DNA from 2 places in the Paenibacillus sp. EKM211P genome. Region 2 is predicted to be linked to the other one. Evidence: riboswitches for the same ligand, from Rfam matches in the RefSeq annotation. Region 2 holds a riboswitch; the other holds the start of a gene.
What was found. A riboswitch is a leader RNA that binds a small molecule or an ion and turns the genes downstream of it on or off. The one in region 2 is predicted to bind S-adenosylmethionine.
Positions count from the first base shown of each region.

Region 1: linked by a shared signal. The riboswitch ahead of metA (homoserine O-acetyltransferase MetA) and the one ahead of G9G57_RS13760 (methionine ABC transporter ATP-binding protein) in region 2 are both predicted to bind S-adenosylmethionine.

Region 1 is NZ_JAAMNS010000014.1:81,529-92,129, reverse strand. Features, by position in the region: gene G9G57_RS18720 (aminotransferase class I/II-fold pyridoxal phosphate-dependent enzyme) at 1-1,186, shown strand, start outside; gene G9G57_RS18715 (aspartyl-phosphate phosphatase Spo0E family protein) at 1,301-1,507, shown strand; gene G9G57_RS18710 (hypothetical protein) at 1,608-2,177, shown strand; gene G9G57_RS18705 (cob(I)yrinic acid a,c-diamide adenosyltransferase) at 2,196-2,759, shown strand; gene G9G57_RS18700 (RluA family pseudouridine synthase) at 2,781-3,737, shown strand; gene G9G57_RS18695 (arsenate reductase family protein) at 3,780-4,145, shown strand; gene G9G57_RS18690 (5'-3' exonuclease) at 4,218-5,114, shown strand; gene G9G57_RS18685 (ROK family protein) at 5,332-6,210, shown strand; gene G9G57_RS18680 (HRDC domain-containing protein) at 6,376-7,383, shown strand; gene corA (magnesium/cobalt transporter CorA) at 7,505-8,440, opposite strand; SAM riboswitch class I at 8,989-9,114, shown strand; gene metA (homoserine O-acetyltransferase MetA) at 9,232-10,149, shown strand; gene G9G57_RS18665 (PLP-dependent transferase) at 10,274-10,601, shown strand, end outside.
Region 2 is NZ_JAAMNS010000008.1:92,713-103,313, forward strand. Features, by position in the region: gene G9G57_RS13750 (UbiD family decarboxylase) at 1-1,358, shown strand, start outside; gene G9G57_RS13755 (Cthe_2314 family HEPN domain-containing protein) at 1,414-2,133, shown strand; SAM riboswitch class I at 2,264-2,402, shown strand; gene G9G57_RS13760 (methionine ABC transporter ATP-binding protein) at 2,539-3,561, shown strand; gene G9G57_RS13765 (methionine ABC transporter permease) at 3,558-4,226, shown strand; gene G9G57_RS13770 (MetQ/NlpA family ABC transporter substrate-binding protein) at 4,301-5,143, shown strand; gene G9G57_RS13775 (SDR family oxidoreductase) at 5,288-6,052, shown strand; gene G9G57_RS13780 (NifU family protein) at 6,144-6,389, opposite strand; gene G9G57_RS13785 (YuzB family protein) at 6,478-6,735, shown strand; gene G9G57_RS13790 (NAD(P)/FAD-dependent oxidoreductase) at 6,811-7,878, opposite strand; gene mqnE (aminofutalosine synthase MqnE) at 8,081-9,187, opposite strand; gene G9G57_RS13800 (HesB/IscA family protein) at 9,559-9,918, shown strand; gene G9G57_RS13805 (ATP-dependent nuclease) at 10,372-10,601, shown strand, end outside.

The DNA of each region.
Region 1 (10,601 bases), on a different contig from region 2:
CGACAGCAACAAAGCCATGAGTTCTTATTTATCCCCATTGGTACGCGAGATCCCATCATCGGGTATTCGTAAGTTTTTTGACCTGGTGGGTGGTAACAAGGACATTATTACCCTGGGGGTAGGCGAACCAGATTTTACAACCCCTTGGCACATGCGGGAAGCCTGTGTCTATTCATTGGAGCGAGGCTTCACCAGCTATACATCTAATGCGGGAACGCCAGAACTGCGTGAAGCGATTAGTGAGTATCTGAATGAGCAATTTGACGTCCGCTATGATCCTAAAAATGAGATTATCGTAACAGTTGGAGGTAGCGAGGCGATTGATCTTGCGTTGCGCGCCTTAATTGTACCTGGTGATGAAATTCTCGTGCCTGAGCCGTGTTATATCTCCTATTCTCCAATCACTTCGATTGGAGGCGGGATTCCGGTCGGCATTGAAACGTTTGCCAAAGACGAGTTTAAGCTGACGGCTGAGGCGCTGGAGGCCAAAATTACACCTAAATCCAAGGTGCTAATTTTATGCTATCCGAGCAACCCGACCGGTGCTACGATGACTTATGAAGATTGGCTTCCGATTGCGGAAATCGTGGAAAAACATGATTTGATCGTCATCTCTGATGAGATATATGCCGAATTGAATTATGGCGATAAGCACGTCAGCTTTGCTTCGGTACCGGGTATGATGGATCGTACGATTCTCGTCAGTGGTTTTTCCAAAGCCTTCGCCATGACTGGCTGGCGTATTGGATATACTTGCGGGCATCCTGATTTGATTGCTGCTATGCTCAAAATCCATCAGTACACCGTCATGTGTGCGCCCTCTATGGGCCAAGTTGCAGCCTTGGAAGGCTTGCGAAATGGTATGGGTGAAAAAGATCGAATGGTAGAAGCCTATAATCAGCGTCGTCGTCTAATGGTTGAGGGATTCCGTGACATTGGTCTGGAATGCCACGAGCCAAGAGGGGCTTTTTACGTTTTCCCGAGTATTCAAAGCACAGGCCTCAGCTCGGATGAATTTGCACAGCGCCTACTGGCAGAGGCCAAAGTTGCGGCTGTACCGGGCAATGTGTTTGGTTTGGGAGGCGAAGGGTATCTTCGTTGCTCATACGCGACTTCTGTCACTCAGCTGACGGAAGCTTTGGATCGAATTGGTCATTTTGTAGAAAAAGTGAAAAAAGAAGGTTAAAATTATTTTTTTATGGGTAATTCATAGAAAATAGTCTTTTATTTCTAAATTTCTATGCTATAATTTGAAATCGGAAGCAGGAAGTTCAATTTTTCAATTACAGGAGGAGTGCTCATGTCATATGTTGGATATAATTCGCCGAGTTCAATAGGATACGACATTTCCCTGGAAGATGAAATTTTGTTCCTGCGCAATGAGATGATGCGGACGTTTCAGGAAGAGCAGTCCTTGACCTCTGATCTTGTCATCGAGATTAGCTGCAAACTAGATTTGAAAATCAATGAATACATGAAGCTGTACGGTACGGAATGCAGAGTGTAACTGTGTGAAGTCACCGTAGCTACGAAGAAGGCCGCAGGGCCTTCTTTTTTTGCGTTCACAACTTATGATATATTAGTGGCATGGAAGAGGGGGCGTACAGATGAAAGCAGGGCTAAAAAGGCTATCGCCATGGATCATCGGAATCATAGCACTTGTACTATTGGCTGGATGTGGGGGGCGAGACAAGGACAGCTTCTCCATATTTATTATGGATAAAGGGGATGCTTCAGTCATTCGTGACGAGCTGGCACAAAAGCTTAAGGATAAGCTGGGCGAACAGGCTCCGACAATCGAGATTTCAGTCAGCCCACTGTATAATCAGCAGAAGCTGGTCGTAGAATATGCGGCCGGAGAACATGATTTGTTTCTTTTGCCGGAAGAGGACATGAAGTTGTATGGACAAAATGGTTCGAATCTACCCTTAGATGATGCCTTTGACAAGAAGACATATGCCCGGGGTGTATTCGAAGGCGGCGTATTTAAGAAAAAGGAGCAAGGGGAAGAAGGAACGGATGTCATCAAGGAAACTCATTTGTACGGAATTCCGGTGGAGCAGATGAAGATGTTTAAGGACCTAAAATATAACTCAAACACATTATTTGCTACCGTACCACCACGCACAAGCAATAAGGAAGAAGCCATCAAGGTGCTGAAAGCACTCACAGAATGATAAAGGGGATAAAATAGTATGGGTATTTATACCAGAACAGGTGATGAAGGACAAACTTCTGTGATCGGCGGTCGAGTGTCCAAAGATGACGACCGTGTGGAGGCGTACGGTACTATTGACGAGCTGAACAGCTTTGTAGGACAAGCGATCAGCTTTGCCGAAGGGGAAAAGTTTGCGGACATTCGGACTCAATTGGAAGAAATACAGCAGGAGCTGTTCGATTGTGGTTCAGATTTGGCGTTTGTTAAAATCAGTGAAAGTAAATATAAGGTCAAAGACGAGCTGGCAGAGCGGCTGGAAGGCTGGATTGATGCATGCCAGGAGGAAAACCCGAAGGTGGAGCGCTTTATTATCCCGGGAGGCAGTACATTATCTTCGACGCTTCATGTTTGCCGCACGGTTTGCCGACGTGCGGAACGCCGTGCTGTTACACTAGGTAAGCACACAGATATCAATCCTGCGGTACGCCGGTATTTGAACCGCCTATCCGATTATTTCTTTGTTGTGGCTCGCACTGCGAATGTACGTCAGGGTGTACCTGATGTCGAATATGTTCGCAGCAAAAAAGTGTTCCGCAAATAAGGAGGCAATCAGGAATTTGTGATGAGCTTGTACTATGAACCTATCGTATATATGATCCCTCCTGAGGAGGAGGGCATGCTGCTGAAGACCATTCTACAAAAACGTATGAACATTTCTCGCAAGCTCATATCCAAACTCAAGCTGACCGAACAGGGGATCATGCTGAACGGGATACGTGTGTATATCAGCGTAAAGGTGAAGTCCGGGGATCGAGTAGAGATCCGCATGGAGCGCGAGCGTTCCGATGATATTTTACCGGAACCCATTCCTTTTGAGATTTTGTTTGAGGATGAACATCTGTTAGTAGTGAACAAGGCGGCGGGGATGATTGTCCATCCGACTCACGGTCATTACACAGGAACGCTGGCGAACGGGGTTGTGCATTATTGGCAGACCAAGGGAGAGCTGTTTCGGTTTCGTCCTGTTCATCGTCTTGATCAGGAGACGACCGGCGTGCTGGTTGTAGCTAAAAATCCGTATGTACACCAGCATATTTCCGAACAGATGATTGCGGGAACGGTGGACAAGCGCTATACAGCTTTGGTGCATGGGCGCCCTGAGCAGCAGGAAGGCAGGGTGGACGGACCGATTGACCGCAACCCGGATAATCCGCATTTGCGTATGGTGACTCCAGATGGTTATCCTGCCCTTACGCTATATAAGCTGGAGGAAGTATGGAGCGAAGGAAGCCGCATCAGTCTAAAATTGGAATCCGGACGTACGCACCAAATTCGGGTTCACATGACATATATCGGATGCCCGTTGATCGGAGACAAAATGTACCGGATTACACCCGATGACGCTGTGCAACGTGAGCGATATGATCAGCTTGATGCCAAGATGCCTCGACAAGCCCTGCATGCTTCAGAATTATCCTTGGTGCATCCTGTGACCGGGGAGCGAATGACGTTTTGTGCTCCTCTACCGGATGATATGATCGGAATGCAAGCGCTATTAATGGCTCAATATCCAGAATAAATATTCAACAAAGATTGAAACCAAATGGAGGTTAATCTAGCGATGAGCCAACTGAAAGTATACCAGTATTCTAAATGCAGCACCTGTCGTAATGCAGTGAAATGGCTGCAAAACAAGGGGCATGAGACGGAACTGATTCCTATTTTTGAACAACCGCCCGGCCCGGAGGAATTGGAAGACTTGATAAAAAAAAGCGGGCTGGAACTGAAAAAGTTTTTCAATACGAGCGGTGAAGTATACAAAGAATTAAAGCTGAAAGATAAGCTTGGAGACATGAGCCGTGAAGAGCAAATTTCGCTTTTGTCCTCGAATGGAAGATTAATTAAACGCCCGATTGTAACTGACGGGAATAAAGTAACCGTAGGATTCAAAGAGGAAACATTTGAGGGGACATGGGGAGCTCAGTAAAGCCCAATTTACCCCCACATTATGTTATACTGTGAGGGTTAAATATTATGATGAATGGGAGCAATACAATCTGTGACACAACGCAATGAACAATCCGTAATGCTGGTTGACGGCATGGCTCTGCTTTTTCGTGCTTATTATGCAACCGCTGCAAACGGTTATATCCGTCGTACAAAAGCTGGAGTACCAACGAACGCCATATATGGTTTTATTCGATATTTTTGGGATGCAGTTCAAACCTTTAATCCTACACATGTCATTTGCTGCTGGGATATGGGTGGAACGACATTCCGTGGGGAACATTTTGCTGCGTATAAGGGCAACCGTGCCGACGCGCCAGATGATTTGATTCCTCAATTTACTTTGATCCGTGAAGTGACGGACAGCCTCGGCATTCCCAACATTGGGGCGGAAGGCTTTGAAGCGGATGATTGTATCGGTACGCTCGCACGTCATTATTCGCAAAATGAGGATATGGATGTCATGATTCTCTCGGGAGATCATGATTTACTTCAATTGGTAGATGAGCGGACACGGGTCATTATTATGAAAAAAGGGCATGGAAATTATATGGTATATACCCCGGAGACCCTGCTGTCAGAAAAAGGGCTTAAGCCAAGCCAAGTGGTCGACCTCAAAGGCTTGATGGGTGATGCAAGTGACAATTACCCGGGAGTACGCGGAATCGGTGAGAAAACTGCCCTCAAGCTGGTGCAGGAGTACGACTCCATTGAAGGCATTCTGGAAAATCTGGATCAATTGACTCCATCGGTTCGTAAAAAGATCGAGAGTGATTTGGATATGCTGCATCTTTCACGCAAACTTGCTAAGATTCACTGTGATGTGCCTGTTGCGTGTGCTTTAGACAGCTGTCTGTTGACGCTGGATCACGTGCAAATTGTCGATAAGTTTGAGCAGCTTGAAATGAAGAGCTTGTGTACGTTGATGGGTGTCGCAACCGGATCATAATGAAGCTGTTAGGCTTGTGCTGTGCATTTCAGGTGGACTAAGTTATATAGGGATGCTGGCGCTTGGTGCGTTAGTGTCCTTATTTGTATACAACTAACTCAGCTTAGGTATATAACCATGTGAAGGATTTTATACAATTGTGATAAGGGGATTGACCTTAGGCTCGTTTCAGGTGAATATAATGGAGAGAGATCATGGAGAGGGGATTACAGCAGCTATGACAGTATTGGGAGCAATTGAGGCAGGCGGTACCAAATTTGTATGTGGAATTGGAAATGAACGAGGAGAAGTATTGGAAAGAGCAAGCTTTCCAACAACGACTCCAGCAGAAACCATGGAGAATGTCATTGCATTTTTTGAAGGCAAGGGGATTGAAGCGCTGGGTGTAGGCTCATTCGGACCGATTGATCCTATCGAAGGCAGTGATACATATGGTTATATTACAACAACGCCAAAGCCGCATTGGGGAAATTATAATCTGATTGGCAAACTGAAGGAGCATTTCGATGTACCTATGGGGTTTGACACGGATGTGAATGGAGCAGCACTGGGTGAGTCCATTTGGGGTGCGGCTAAAGGATTGGACAACTGTCTGTATATTACAATAGGTACAGGCATCGGAGCGGGTGCTTTGGTTGGCGGAAAGCTGGTACATGGATTATCCCACCCGGAAATGGGACATATTTTGGTACGTCGTCATCCAGAAGATCACTATGAGGGCACATGTCCATATCATGGAGATTGTCTGGAAGGACTGGCAGCGGGGCCAGCACTCGAAAAAAGATGGAAGGTTAAAGGGCATGAGCTTTCTGTGGATCACCCGGCCTGGGAAATGGAGGCGCATTATCTGGCCCAGGCTTTAATGAGCTATGTATTAATCCTGTCACCGCAAAAAATTATTATGGGCGGCGGAGTAATGAAGCAGGATCAATTGTTCCCGCTCATTCGTACCAAGCTTCAACAACTTTTAAATGGGTACGTACAGCATCCGAGTCTGACTACAGAAATTGAGCAATATATCGTATCTCCGGGCTTGGGTGACAATGCTGGATTGTGCGGTGCTCTGGCTTTGGCCAAGGAAAAGCTGAATTCTTAGAATTTATGGTTGACGGTACTCCAAGGTCCGGTTATCATATAGGCAACAGCATAGTACGGATCAAAAAGGGAAGCACCTTTCTTGCGAATACGCAGGATAGGTGCTTTTTTTTGCGTTGTGTATTGTGCGAGTCAGTCATTTTAACCTTATGAGGGAGGAAGAACCATGGAGATTGTATTTTTAAACCGCTTGTCCAAACAGAATGAAGAAGGCTGCGAGGACTTTGCGCAGGTATGGATCGGACAACATGAAGGGGGATGGAGTGCAGGCTGGAGCACACATCATGTCCCAGATGAAAGTATAGACGACCTTTGGTATGAAGGCAGTTTGTGGCAGGAATTACTGCATGTATACCGTCATGAGCTGGCACTCAAGATGGCTGAGGGCTACAGGCCTCTAATTCATGGCGTTTTTCATGAGCAAGAAGGATCATCAGGACGTGGACAAACGCTACAAAAGCTGTATTGCTATAGTGATTTGTTTCCGCGTGATGAGGTGTATGAACAATTAACATTGTGGAGACGGCAAAAGGCAGCAACTGAGCGAAAAGCACCTTATTTTATCGCTACGAATCGACTACTTCGACTCATCAGCGTCTATCTTCCTCATACCGAAGAAGAATTGTTAGAACTACCTGGTATGGGCCTGGGTAAGGTGTCGCAATATGGGACGGAGCTATTGGCTATAACGAAACAAAATGATCGGACCACGCCCTTTCCGCTGAACTGGGTAACAGAGACACTTGAAGAAGAAGATTTTTTGTCATGGCTGTACAAGCAAAAAGAAAACCAGTACAGACAGGAACTGAATAAGTTTAGCCTGACTAGAGCGATTATCGAAGGCATTTCGGACGGTCTTTCACTGGAGCATATCGGAATGAAGACAGGCTTGCACCGTCGAGAAATGATTGAAGCTGTGGAGCATTTGGATAGGGATGGAATGGATATGGAGAACCTGATCCGCAAGGAATTGGCACATGTATCAGAGGAGGAGCAGGCAGCCATCTGGTCTGCTTATGCAGAGTTGGGAGATACGCTGCTCAAGCCCATTATGCTAAAAGTGTATGGAGAAGAAAAAGCGACGGAAGCAGGGCTGGATCAAATTTATGAGCGACTGCGACTGATTCGTATACGGTTCCGCCATCAGGAGATACCTGACCGACATGTTGGATAATATAGAGACGATTGAAAGTGTCCTAAAGTAAAAATAAGGTGCAACATAAAAAAAGCAGCAGCGAGTTCCTTATAGGAATCGGCTGCTGCTTTTGATGACCAAGCTTGAAAACCGAAATAATTCAAACCCAATCTTTCTTGCGGAAAATACAGAACATACTGACACCTAGTGCCACCATAATCCCAATGACGACAAAATAACCATAACGTGTATGAAGCTCAGGCATATTATCAAAGTTCATCCCATATATTCCGGTAATGACCGTCAACGGCATAAATACAGTTGTAATGGCGGTAAACACACGCATGATTTCATTAGCACGGTTGGCGATACTTGACTGATAAGCTTCTCTAAGGTTCCCCATCAAGTCGCGATAAGTTTCGAAAGTCTCCGAAATTTTCACAGCATTTTCATAAATGTCGCTAAAATATTTTTGTAGTTGATCGTCGATAAGCCGCAAATCCCGTTTGTTCAGGGTATTGATGACTTCCTTTTGTGGGCCGAGCACTTTTTTTAGCCATAGAATTTCACTGCGCAATCCGATGATTTCGTTCAAGTGCGACTTTTTCGTATGCATTAGAATGTCTTCTTCCAGCTTTTCAATACGAACTTCAATCCGGTCACCAACCAGAAAATAGTTATCAACGATCAAATCGACCAACAGATACATAAAACGGTCAGGCTGGCTAACTTCCTGCTCCCACAGCATAGGCTTGAGAGTACGAAGCTCATTGATTTTCTGCTTGGTCACCGTAATGATAAAATGGCGGCCGAGAAAAATGTTCAAAGCACGCAAAAATATTTCTTCATCATCAAAACGAATACTATTTACAACGATAAAATAATGGCTTTCATAAATTTCAATCTTTGGACGCTGTTCTTCTTCACTCAAACAGTCTTCTACTGCAAGATCATGCATAGAAAATAAGGGCTGAAGCACTGTCAGATCCTCGACATCGGCATCAATCCAATAAAAGCCTTCTGCCGGTGCAGTGAGCGCCATTTCAATTTCTTCGACAGGGGTAAAAACCCCGTTGTTAACCAAACGGATTTTCATATATGTCACTCCTTATGCTCCGTCGTAACGGAAATACGTTTACCTTAAGCATAAGGAATGGACTCAGTTAGCCAGTTAGCCGGTGCGGGTAAGCGTGCATACCATCAAAAGCAGAAGGCTTTTGGAGCATGCGGAGCCTGGCGTCCCGTCTTTCGGCAAGCTGAAGTCATTCCTATGCTGTTGTTCAGGGATCGCCGCCTATTCGGACTCGGGTCGCCTTCCATTCCGGATTCACCTCACATATGTTCTTTTTTAGGTTGCCACAGTATCGAAGAAAACACTCTAATCTACACTGTTGCACCGTATTTTTGCCTATTAGCACTTGTATAGTATAACGCTCGGCCTACGGCCTTTCAAGGGCAAAATCATGGGCTAAATCAACAGCAGTCATATGAGCTTCTGCGAAAGGGGGATATGATTTAACCTATGGAAAAGGTAGACAAAATGTGAATGCAGGGCACAAATTTACAAGTCCATCTTGACGAAGCCCAGCCGATGCATTAAAGTGAACAACAAGAACTTTGTGAACCCAAAATGAATATAGCGAAATCTTATCAAGAGCAGGTGGAGGGACTAGCCCGATGATACCCGGCAACCGGCGATTTTATCGCACGGTGCTAATTCTTGCAGGACTCGCGCTTTGTACAAAGAAGCGTAGCCCTGACAGATGAGAGAGGCGCATATGGATACAAATATGACCTTTCTCTAACCGAGAAAGGTCTTTTTATTATATGCCCGGCATCTCTACCAGACGATTTTCGCACAACTTACCGATCAAGGAGTGAGTTTACATGCCGATTAAAATTCCAGATACACTGCCTGCTAAGGAAGTACTGGAGGGCGAAAATATTTTCGTAATGGACGAAAGCCTGGCTTATCATCAGGATATTCGTCCGTTGCGCATCGCCATTTTGAATTTGATGCCTACGAAGGAAACAACGGAAACCCAACTGTTGCGTCTGGTCGGCAATACGCCGTTACAAGTGGATGTCACGTTGGTGCATATGAAGTCACATGTATCTAAAAATACATCGCAAGAATATTTGAACATGTTTTATAAAACGTTTGATGAGATCAAGAACAGTCGTTTTGACGGCATGATTATTACAGGAGCCCCCGTAGAACAACTTGAGTTTGAAGATGTGACCTACTGGCAGGAGATCCGGCAAATCTTTGAGTGGACGAAAACAAATGTTACTTCGACCATGCATATCTGTTGGGCCTCACAGGCAGGCTTATACCATCATTTCAATGTTCCGAAATACGGGCTCGACACCAAATGCTTTGGGGTATTCCCACACACCGTTATTAAACCTAAAGTGAAACTGCTACGCGGCTTTGATGAACTGTTTTATGCTCCCCACTCTCGGCATACCGAGGTTCGGCGGGAAGATATTGACCATATTGCCGAATTAGAAGTTTTATCCGAATCCGAGGAAGCCGGAGTGTACCTGGTAGCCACGCTTGATGGTAAACAAATTTTTGTAACAGGGCATTCAGAATATGACCCACTTTCGCTGAAATGGGAATACGATCGCGATATAGCCAAAGGACTGGATATTGACGTCCCCAAAAATTATTATCCTAATGATGATCCTGGACGCATACCGCCCTCGATCTGGCGGGCTCATGCCAATTTATTATTTTCAAATTGGCTTAACTATTATGTATACCAAGAAACACCTTATGATATCGGACCTCAGATTTAAAAATGGGTTTGTAGTTTACCCTTATACAGTACCACCTTGCAGTAGCGCAGCAGTATAGTCTTGGACATCCATTTTTGCAGCATATGTTATAGCACCTACTATGGAAGTGAACAGGAGGATTCATATGAGTGAGAAGCAGTGGAGAATCGAAAGCAGATTGGCACAAATCGGTTCAGTAGAGGAGCCAGTAACCGGGGCTGTTAATTACCCGATTTACCAATCTACGGCGTTCCGCCATCCCCGTCTGGGTCAAAGCACAGGGTTTGATTACATTCGGACGATTAATCCCACGCGAAAGGTACTGGAAGAGGCTGCTGCTGCACTTGAATCTGGTGATGCAGGCTTTGCTTGCAGTTCAGGTATGGCAGCGCTGCAAACGGTATTTGCTTTGTTTGGACAGGGAGACCACCTCATTGTATCGCTGGATCTTTATGGCGGGACCTATCGTTTGC
Region 2 (10,601 bases):
CGCTGCCTAGAGTAACCAGTTGGCACGAGGATGGAGGACCGTTCATTACGCTTCCGCTCGTGTATACCGAAAAGCCAGGTCAGTCTAAGGACCATAATTTGGGGATGTATCGCATCCAGATTTATGATGATCAGACGACAGGGATTCATTGGCAAATCCATAAAGGCGGCGGCTTCCATTATCATGAGGCAGAGCTGCGTAATGAGCCGTTGCCTACGACGATCATCATCGGTGGCCCGCCTGCTCTGATTGCGTCTGCCATTGCTCCTGCCCCGGAAAACTTGCCAGAGCTCTTGCTGGCTTCTCTGATTATGGGGGGCAAGCTGCCCATGACAGAAGACCCGCTTGGAGGCCATCGCATTCCGGCAGAAGCCGAGTTTGCGATCAGCGGCTATGTGCCGCCTCATGAACGTCGCCCGGAAGGGCCGTTTGGCGATCATTTTGGCTATTACTCATTACAACATGATTTCCCTGTGTTTCATGTCAAACATATGCATCACCGCAAAGATGCCATTTATCCGGCAACCATTGTAGGTAAGCCACGGCAGGAAGACTACTATCTCGGCGAATTTTTGCAACGTCTGTTGTCGCCCGCCTATCCGCTTGTGATGCCTTCCGTCAAGTCGTTATGGGCATATGCAGAAACAGGTGTACACGCGCTGGCAGCGGCAGTCGTACGTGAAAGCTACTCCCGTGAAGCGCTGGTATCCGGCTTTACCATTCTGGGTCAAGGTCAATTGTCGTTGACCAAATTCCTGATGCTGACGGATCGGGTGATCGATTTATCCGACTTTAACCTGTTGCTAGAAACCATTTTGGAGCGATTTAATCCAGCCAGAGATTTGTTTATTTTTAACCATACGTCTCACGATACACTCGATTACACGGGCCGCAAGCTGAATCACGGCAGCAAGGCGATTCTGATGGGGGTAGGCGAGCCTGTGCGTGAATTGCCTCGCGTTTATGAAGGCGGCGATCTGCCGGGAATTCGTGAAATCGAACCCTATTGCGGAGGTTGCCTCGTTATATCCGGCTCGTCCTTTGAGCAGGAGCCTGAACTCGCTGCGCGTGTATTGGAGCGATTAGCTGCGGGTGAGCAAGAGTGGCCGCTTGTCTTTATCGTGGACGATGCCAAAGAAGTTGTTCGCTCCCAAGCCTCGTTCCTGTGGACGGTATTCACACGCTTTAACCCGGCTACAGATATGTACGCCGACAGCGAAGTACGTTTGCATCACCTGAACTATAAGCTGCCGATTGTAGTGGATGCACGTATGAAGCCAGGCTACCCTGATGAGGTGCTACCGCGTGAGGATATAGTTAAGCTTGTAGATCAACGGTGGACGAGTTATTTCGCTTGACGCCAATTCAAGCATCTAACAGCCGGATTTTACAGATATGAAGGAGGCGTGAAGCATGATACGCAAGCTGTTGGGCGAGCCCCCACGTGAAAATCATGGCGTCCTGCTGGATGCCATGAATAGCATGTCAGACATGTTACATTTGCTGGAACGGCAAATCCAGGCCAGTGGTGATCCTACCCATGACTTTCGGAAGGCGGATATTTTAACACGTGGTCTGATGTCGTCTTTGGATGAACTGGAGCAGAGCCATCATGCTGCCGCCTTTTTCCGTATGAAAGTGAAAGCCGGATACGCTGAAGATATGAGCAAGGATGAAAAATCCGATTATGCTTTGTATGTTTTCTTTTATAAGGATGGGTTTGTGCGGGTATTCTCTATTTTGGATAAGCTTGGTAATTGGATGAATGATTTGTATGATTTAAAAACAGGGCAGTATAAGGCGCATTATTCGTATTTTACCGTGTTGAGACAGCTCAAATATCTCAAAATGCATCCTGTATTGACTGATAATTTAAATGATATCAAGGACACATACAACGATGCCATCAATCGCTTGCGTAAGCGTCGAAATACGGAAATACATTATATGAACACGGAAATGCAGGACGATCTCTGGCAACGTCACCGTGCTTTATATGGAAAAATCCAACTGGAGGATCTTGATCACCATCTGGAAGATTTGCAGCAGGGCTTGGAAATGGTATGCCAGTCGCTATCAAACGCATTTTCTTATACTGCGAAACAATGGGAGAACCGGGCAGTGCGCCCATAATTATGACAGAAAATATCCTTTGACAAAGCAATGTAAACTATCTATACTGAAACCTAGTTTCAGAAAAATGCTTGAATTATTTTTTTTATATAAACTTAACGGACAGCTAAAGCTGGAGTTTAACATATTTTTCTTATCCAGAGAGGTGGAGGGACTGGCCCGATGAAGCCCGGCAACCCGTTCTTTCCCGGTGTAATGCACCGGGAGGGAACATATGGTGCTAATTCCTACAAAACCGCTAGAGTTATAGCGATTTTGGCAGATGAGAAAAGGTTCGCAAGGTGGGGCCCTTTTCATTCTGTGAAAGGGGCTCTTTTTTGTATAAATAAATAGTGATTTTATACAATCCCGAGAGATGACAACTGGTTAACAGGGTAAGAAAGAAGTGAAGGAGGTCGCAGCACGTTGATAGAGATTAAGCAATTAACCAAGCATTATGGTAAAGGTAACCGACGCGTTAATGCGTTGTCCGGGTTGAACCTTTCTATAAAGCGTGGAGAAATATTCGGGGTGATTGGTCATTCCGGGGCGGGCAAAAGTACGTTGATCCGCTGTATTAATTTATTGGAACGCCCTACTTCAGGCGAAGTATGGGTAGATGGGGTTAACCTTGTGACTGTGAGTCAAGCCCAGTTACAGAAGCAACGCCGAAAAATCGGAATGATTTTTCAACATTTTAATTTGTTGTCTTCGGCGACAGTGTATGACAACATTGCATTTCCATTGCGGCTAGTAAATACCCCAAAGCAGGAGCTAGACAAGAAAGTTCGCGAGCTGCTGGAATTGGTGGGACTAAAAGAACACAGTGGAAAATATCCGTCACAGCTCTCAGGTGGACAGAAGCAGCGGGTAGGGATTGCACGGGCACTGGCTAGTGATCCGCATGTGCTGCTGTGTGACGAAGCGACGTCTGCGCTTGATCCGCAGACGACAGGGTCTATCCTGAAATTGCTGTTGGATATTAACCATCGCTTTAATTTGACCATCGTATTGATTACTCATGAGATGCATGTCATTCAAAGTATATGTGATCGAGTTGGCGTCATTCATCAGGGCGATATCGTGGAGCAAGGTCCGGTGGCGGAAGTGTTTTTGAAGCCACAGCACCAGGTAACTAAGGACTTTATCCAGCGGGAGGCAGAACATCCCGAGGAGTTACAAGCAGCGATTGCTGCCGCAGGAAGCGGCGAATCGGCACAGGTGGTACGTATCTCCTTCTTGGGCAGTAAAACTTATGATGCAATTCTATCGCGTACGGCTCGAAGTACAGGTGTTGATTTTGCAATCTTACAGGGCACCATCTCTACGATTAAAAACGTACCGTATGGACAGCTGATCGTTCGTTTTGAAGGAAACCATTCAGATATAGAACATACGCTGCGCGAAGTGTCAGGGCAAGGACTCGATGTGGAGGTGATCGGACAATGAGCGAACTTGATTTTTCGCAAGTGAGTTGGGAAGAGCTAGGGAATTCTACTCTGGAAACCCTTCAGATGCTCGGGGCATCTGCATTGTTCACCCTCGTTATTGGTTTGCCGCTCGGTATATTGTTGTTTCTGGCAAGCCGTTCCTCGTTGACTCTGATGAAGGTGATATACGTTGTATTATCTTTCGTCGTTAACATTTTGCGTTCCGTACCATTTATCATCTTGATCGTCGCACTTATTCCTTTTACACGATCGTTGGTAGGTACCTCGACCGGGGTGCTGGGAACCATTCCGCCATTGGTTATCGGGGCTGCTCCTTTCTTCGCACGTCTTGTCGAAACGTCACTACGTGAAGTGGACAAGGGTGTCATTGAAGCTGCACAAGCGATGGGGGCTTCGACAGGACAAATTATCCGGCGTGTGCTGTTACGTGAGGCACTGCCGGGCCTGCTCGCCGCATTAACCATTACCGTCGTTACACTCGTATCCTACACGGCAATGTCCGGTATGATCGGGGGCGGTGGACTGGGTACGCTGGCAATCAACTACGGCTATTATCGTTATGAAACGGCTGTAATGATCGTTGCGGTCGTGCTGATGATCGTATTGGTACAATTGCTGCAAATGGCGGGAGACCGTCTCGTGCGGCATTATACTCGAAAATAGGGAAAACATATAGATATCCTTATTGATCAGGACGTCTGATCCTGAATATTACAAATTATTGGAGGGGTAACAACATGAAGAAATGGGTATTGGCTGTATTGAGCTTGACATTAATTGCGGTACTGGCTGCTTGCGGTACAAAGAGCACAACATCGGATACAAACAATGCGGCCGAAAATACAGGCGGGTCACCGCGTGAAGTCGAGCTGAAAGTTGGAGCTTCTCCTGTGCCACATGCGGAAATTTTGGAAGCGATCAAGCCTCAGTTGGAAAAAGAAGGGGTTCGTCTTCAAGTCGTTCAGTTTAACGACTATGTACAGCCGAACGTACAATTGTTTGACAAGCAACTGGATGCTAACTTTTATCAACATGTACCTTACCTGAATGTGATGAATAAAGAGCGTAAAATGGATCTGGTTTCTGTTGGCGCGGTTCATCTGGAACCATTCGGTATCTACTCCCAAAAATATAAAAAGCTTGATGAACTTCCAGACGGTGCAACAGTAGCGATTCCGAACGATGCGACCAATGGAGGCCGTGCATTGTTGCTGTTGGAGAAACAAGGTCTGATCAAGCTGAAGGACGCAAGCAACATTGAAGCTACCGTAAAAGATATTACTGAAAACAAGAAAAATCTGGAATTTAAAACTTTGGAAGCAGCTATGCTGCCACGTCAGTTGCCTGAAGTGGATATTGCGTTGATCAACACGAACTACGCTTTGGAAGCCAAGCTGAATCCGACCAAGGATGCATTGGCACTGGAAGACAAAGATTCACCATATGCTAACGTACTGGTAGCACGTCCTGATAATAAAGATTCCGAAGCGATCCAAAAACTGCTTAAAGCTTTGCAATCTCCAGAAACTAAAAAATTCATTGAAGACAAATATCAAGGCGCAATTATCCCTGCATTTTAAGCAGAAACTAAGAATGCGCTGAACGTAAACCCCAGCTTCTCTTAAACAAGAGGACTGGGGTTTCCTTTTTGGTTGGAGTTGTAGGGATTGCTTAAATATTTTATACTTGGGGGTGACCGTTCTCTGTGAAGAGGAGGAAAACTGTTGAGAGACAAAGTCGCACTCATAACGGGTAGTGCCAAAGGTTTAGGTAAAATGACCGCTCTGCGTCTGGCTGATGAAGGTTGTGACATTGCCCTGAATTATGTCCATAGCCAGGCTGAAGCCGAAGCGCTTAAGCGGGTAATTGAGTCTAAGGGAGTACGCTGCCTGTCTTTACAAGCAGATATCTCGGTTCAGGAAGATATCACCAGGCTGATCGGTGAAGTGCAGGATCGGCTGGGCGGAGTCGATATTATGGTGAATAATGCTGGACCGTTCATCCGGGAACGCCGTCTGTTTGCGGATTACAGTGTGGCTGAGATTCATGCCATGATACAGGGGAATCTGGTCGGTACCATGTTGCTGGATCATTTGGTATTGCCGCACATGCGTAGCCAGCAATGGGGACGTATTATTCATTTTGGCTTTGGTCATGCTGGAGAAGCAAGGGCTTGGCCGCATCGCGCCGTCTACGCAGCTGCTAAGGTGGGGCTGGTGTCTTTTACGAAGTCACTGGCTGTAGAGGAAGCTCCCCATGGCATCACGGTCAATATGATCTGTCCCGGGGATATCCGAGGAGCGAACAAGGAAAAGTCGATTGCCGATGTCATCGGCATGCAGGATACAGAGACACCGCGTGGGCGTCCAGGAAGCGGAGAGGACATTGCGCGAGTGATCGCCTATTTGTGTGAGGAGCATTCGGATTTTATAACGGGTAATATTATGGATGTGTCCGGAGGATTGGACCCCATTCGGCCAACCATATAAGATCGAGAGATCCTTTAGACGTTGTAACACAAAAAAGAGTCTTGAGCTTCGTTACCGAAGTCAAGACTCTCTGATCATTATGCATCAAGCATTAGAATACTTGTACCACTTCTTGGACGCCTTCGACTTCTTCGAGAAGAGCGCGTTCAATCCCTGCCTTCAGCGTAATTGTAGAACTTGGGCAACTGCCGCAAGCACCTACCAGCTTCAGCTTAACGATGCCGTCTTCAACGTCAACCAGCTCAACGTCACCGCCATCGCGTTGCAGGAACGGACGGAGCTTATCCAGTACGTCTGCTACTTCATCATACATCTGAACGCTTTGTGCTTCGCTCATTAGAATTCAACTCCTTTCCTATACCTTATTTATTATATTACAAAGCGGGCCAAATTAAAATGCCCGTCATCCAAAGCAGGTGAAAAAAATGTTAAGACCTATTATTGAATTTTGCACCAGTAATATGCATTTTGGTACCGATGAGATTATGGCTAAACTGGAACAGAATCCAGATTATGATGTGATTGAATACGGCTGCCTAAGCAATTGCGGTCAGTGTAACGCTGAGCCTTATGCGATGGTTAACGGTGAAATTGTATCCGCAGATTCAGCAGAGCTTCTGTACGAAGTGATTCTAAACAAAATTAAAGAAGCCGAAGCATGGGACAACCTGGATTTGGATTGAAAATAGAAGTCATCGATGCAACAACAAAGAAGACCTGCTCTGGAAGCAGGTCTTCTTTGTTTGTTGAGTATCCAATTAGCCAAAATGGCGTTTGGACTTCCAGAGCACACCGCTCTTCAGCAGACGCGGCACTCGTCCACGCAAAGAGGTACTGCCCATAAAGCCATAACCAAACCCGGCCTTCTTGCCAAGTGCACCTAATGTACCACGTAGCTTTAAAGGATGCGGGTGAGGCGTTTGTCCTTTCCACAGGTCGCGTACAATGTGGGCAATCTGCTCACCTTGCACCTCTGCCGCCTGAGCGCTTGGAGAGTAAGGAAGGCTCGCACAGTCTCCGACGACGTACACTTCAGGATGATCCGGTATTTGATAATTTTCATTTAGCACGATGCGACCCTGAGGGTCTTTAGGAACTGCTAAATCCTGCACAATTTTAACGGGCTGAATCCCGGCTGTCCATACTACCGCATCGGTCATAATTGGCTCATCACGGTTGTAAATAGCCCCTGGCTCAATACGGGAAACCGCAACGTGATTCAGCGCATTCACTTGATGCTCCTTGAACCAGGCATGTACATAAGCAGACAAACGCTGCGGAAATGCTGATAGTACCCGCTCGCCCCGATCCATAATCGTAATATTCAAATCCGCGCGGCTTTCACGTAACTCCGCAGCAATCTCGACCCCACTTAGACCGCCACCTACAATATGGACATGTCCATAAGGCTTGATTTCATTCAAGCGCAGATACGTTTGGCGGGTATGATTAAAGGATTGGATCGTACAGCTGTATTCTTCAGCTCCCGGTGTATTATGAAAGCGGTCAGTACAACCTAGCGCGATGACAAGCTGGTCATAGGGCAAAGGCTCACCGTCTTGAAAATGGACCATTTTATTCTCAAGATCCATCGAAGTGACCTCTCCGTATTTGCGAATAAGACGTTGTTCATCCGGAAAGTGTACCCGCAAATCAAAATCAGATACGGTACCTGCCGCAAGGGCATAGTATTCTGTTTTCAGCCCCTGAAAGGGCATCCGATCCACTAAAATAACTTGAATATCGTCGGGAATGTGTTTATCCAGCAATTCTTTGGCAATGGTAAGGCCGCCATAGCCGCCCCCTAGAATAACGAAATTTTTCATCAAAATCCGCCGTCCTTTCGTTACCGTGTCCCCGGCAAATGGTCTGGTGTCTTGTCGATCTAGCACAAGTTTTGTTGTTGTAAAGCCCGGAAAGGGGCCTGCCTTTAGCAGACAGACCGACGTGTTCCGGGGCAGCTTGAGGCTGCTTGGTGTGAGTAATGGGGATAAAATGCACGCGGGAAATCTGAATCCGATGTTACACTTATTCGAAAACTTCGATTTCGTTATAGAAGGTGTCACGTTCTACAGGTATGCGTCCAGCACCTTTGACCAGCCAGATTAGCTCTTTGCGGGTCAATCCGGCAGGAGTCAACGCACCTGCGGCATGGCTGATCTGCTCGCGCACAATCGTGCCATGGACATCAGATGCGCCAAAGGTAAGAGCGACCTGCGTCAATTGCGGACCAATATTAATGAAGTAAGCTTTAACATGGTCGATATTGTCCAGCATCAAACGGCTGATCGCAATGGTTTTGAGATCCTCGTAAGCAGAGTTGCGGCGCATGATGTTGGCGTTTTTGCTTTTCGGCTGCATGGACAGTGGGATAAATACCATAAATCCATTTGTTTCATCCTGCAATTCACGAATTTGCAGCATGTGCTCAATACGATCCTGATAAGTTTCGACTGAACCGTACAGCATCGTCGTATGAGTTTTCATACCGAGATTGTGGGCCGTACGATGTACTTCAAGATAGCGGTCCACATTGGCTTTGGTAACACGCATCTTCTTCCGATATTCATCAGATAAGATTTCCGCGCCACCACCAGTCAGAGATTGAAGTCCTGCCTTTTGCAGCTCTTGAAGAACTTCTTTAACACTCAAGCCGCTTATGCGTGTGAAAAAGTCAATTTCCGCTGCAGTGTATGCTTTCAGTGTAACGTTGGGATACTTTTCATTCAGTGCCTTCAATGAATCTACATAGTATTGGAAAGGCACATGATTATTATGACCGCCGACGATATGGAATTCTCTTACGCCTGGATGGATATGTTGCTCTACATAATCAATCATTTCCTGCCCAGACAACGTATAAGAGCCTTCCTCCCCCTGATCCTTGCGGAAATTGCAGAACGCGCAGCGCGCTTCGCATACATTGGTGAAGTACAGGCTCATGTTTTCGATAAAATAAACCTTTTTACCGTTCTTGCGTAAATTAGCTTCGTTAGCCAACTGGCCCAGTGTGAGAATATCGTCAGTTTCATACAAATATATACCATCTTCGAGGTTCAAACGAATCCCGTTTTGTACCTTTTCTACAATTTCCGCCATTCTGCGGTCTGTAAAAGGTGTAACTAATGTGGACATGCCTATTCCTCCTTCAAGTTGCTCTGTGCGAGGCTGTCCGCCGAATTAGCGGCACAAGCGCTTGATGCGCACAGGATGTCCCGTTCCGTCGGTAAAATCCGGCAGCGCGGATATACGATATGTGAAAAATGTTACAATGCCAGGCTACAATGATGGATGTCTCATAATTTCGCCTTTGAAATGACAAATTTCCGACAGTTTCTTTAACACACTCTTCACCTATTATAAACCTCACACCACTGGTGTTCAATACAAACGAGTAGAAAAAGAGGTGTTTAAGCCTGTAACGGAAGGACATTCCATGACTTGAGCACCTGCAAATAAGAGAGTATACTGAAGGGGAGCATGAAGTAAAAGAGGAGGATGGAGCTATGATTAACATCACCGATTCCGCTGCTGAACGCCTGAAAGAAATGCTGGAGCAGCAGGAAACGCCGAATATGTTTTTACGTCTGGGTGTTACGCCAGGTGGATGTACTGGATTTTCGTACGCCATGGGCTTTGACGACAACGAGACGGATCAGGATATATATATGAATGTACAGGATATGAAAGTAGTCGTGGAAAAGGATAGTATCCGCTATCTGGACGGTCTGGAAATCGACTTTGAAGAGTCTGGTATGTCTGGCGGTTTCACGATTCATAATCCGAATGCTGTAGCTACATGCGGCTGCGGTTCAAGCTTCCGTACAGCTACTGATGCAGGAAAACCAAGCGAAGAACCTTGTTAATTATGTATTAGGTTTGCTTGTCCTGCTCGGGATTTCAAACTATTGATTCTAAATTTTATAAGTAAAATTAATAATCATGGCCTTTTGAAACTGTGCTTGATACTGGACACATTTCAAAAGGTTTTTTAGCTTTGGTAAAAAGCTCTTATCATACTATAGGATAGGCCTAAAAGCTTTTACAGAGTATCAAATATCAGTCGAATACATAAGGGATAACAATTGAATGTATAAAAAACTGATAACCAAGTAGGCACAAGGATCTAATATTTATTAATTGGAGAAATTATTGACTTTCACTCTACTGTAAAAGGTACTAAATATAAAAAAAGAAAAGAAAAAGTTTAACAAAAGGAAACATATTCTATTGTTTTGCAATGTATAGTATTTTAGACCTACTAGGATGAATGATTAGGTCTATTAGGTATGTCTATCAAAAAAAGGAGAGTCTTAAGTATGAAGTTGGCGGAATTAATAATTGAGAACTATCGTGGTATTGGTTCTAATGGGGTAAGAGTAAAAATTGATAATATTGTTGTTTTAATTGGCAAAAATAATGTTGGTAAGACAACAATATTATCAGCATATGAGGCATTTGCATCAACGGGCGCTGCGTTAAAAATTAAGGATTTCCATAACGAAGATATTAAAAATAAGCCTCGAATCACGGGGGTTTTCATTGACAT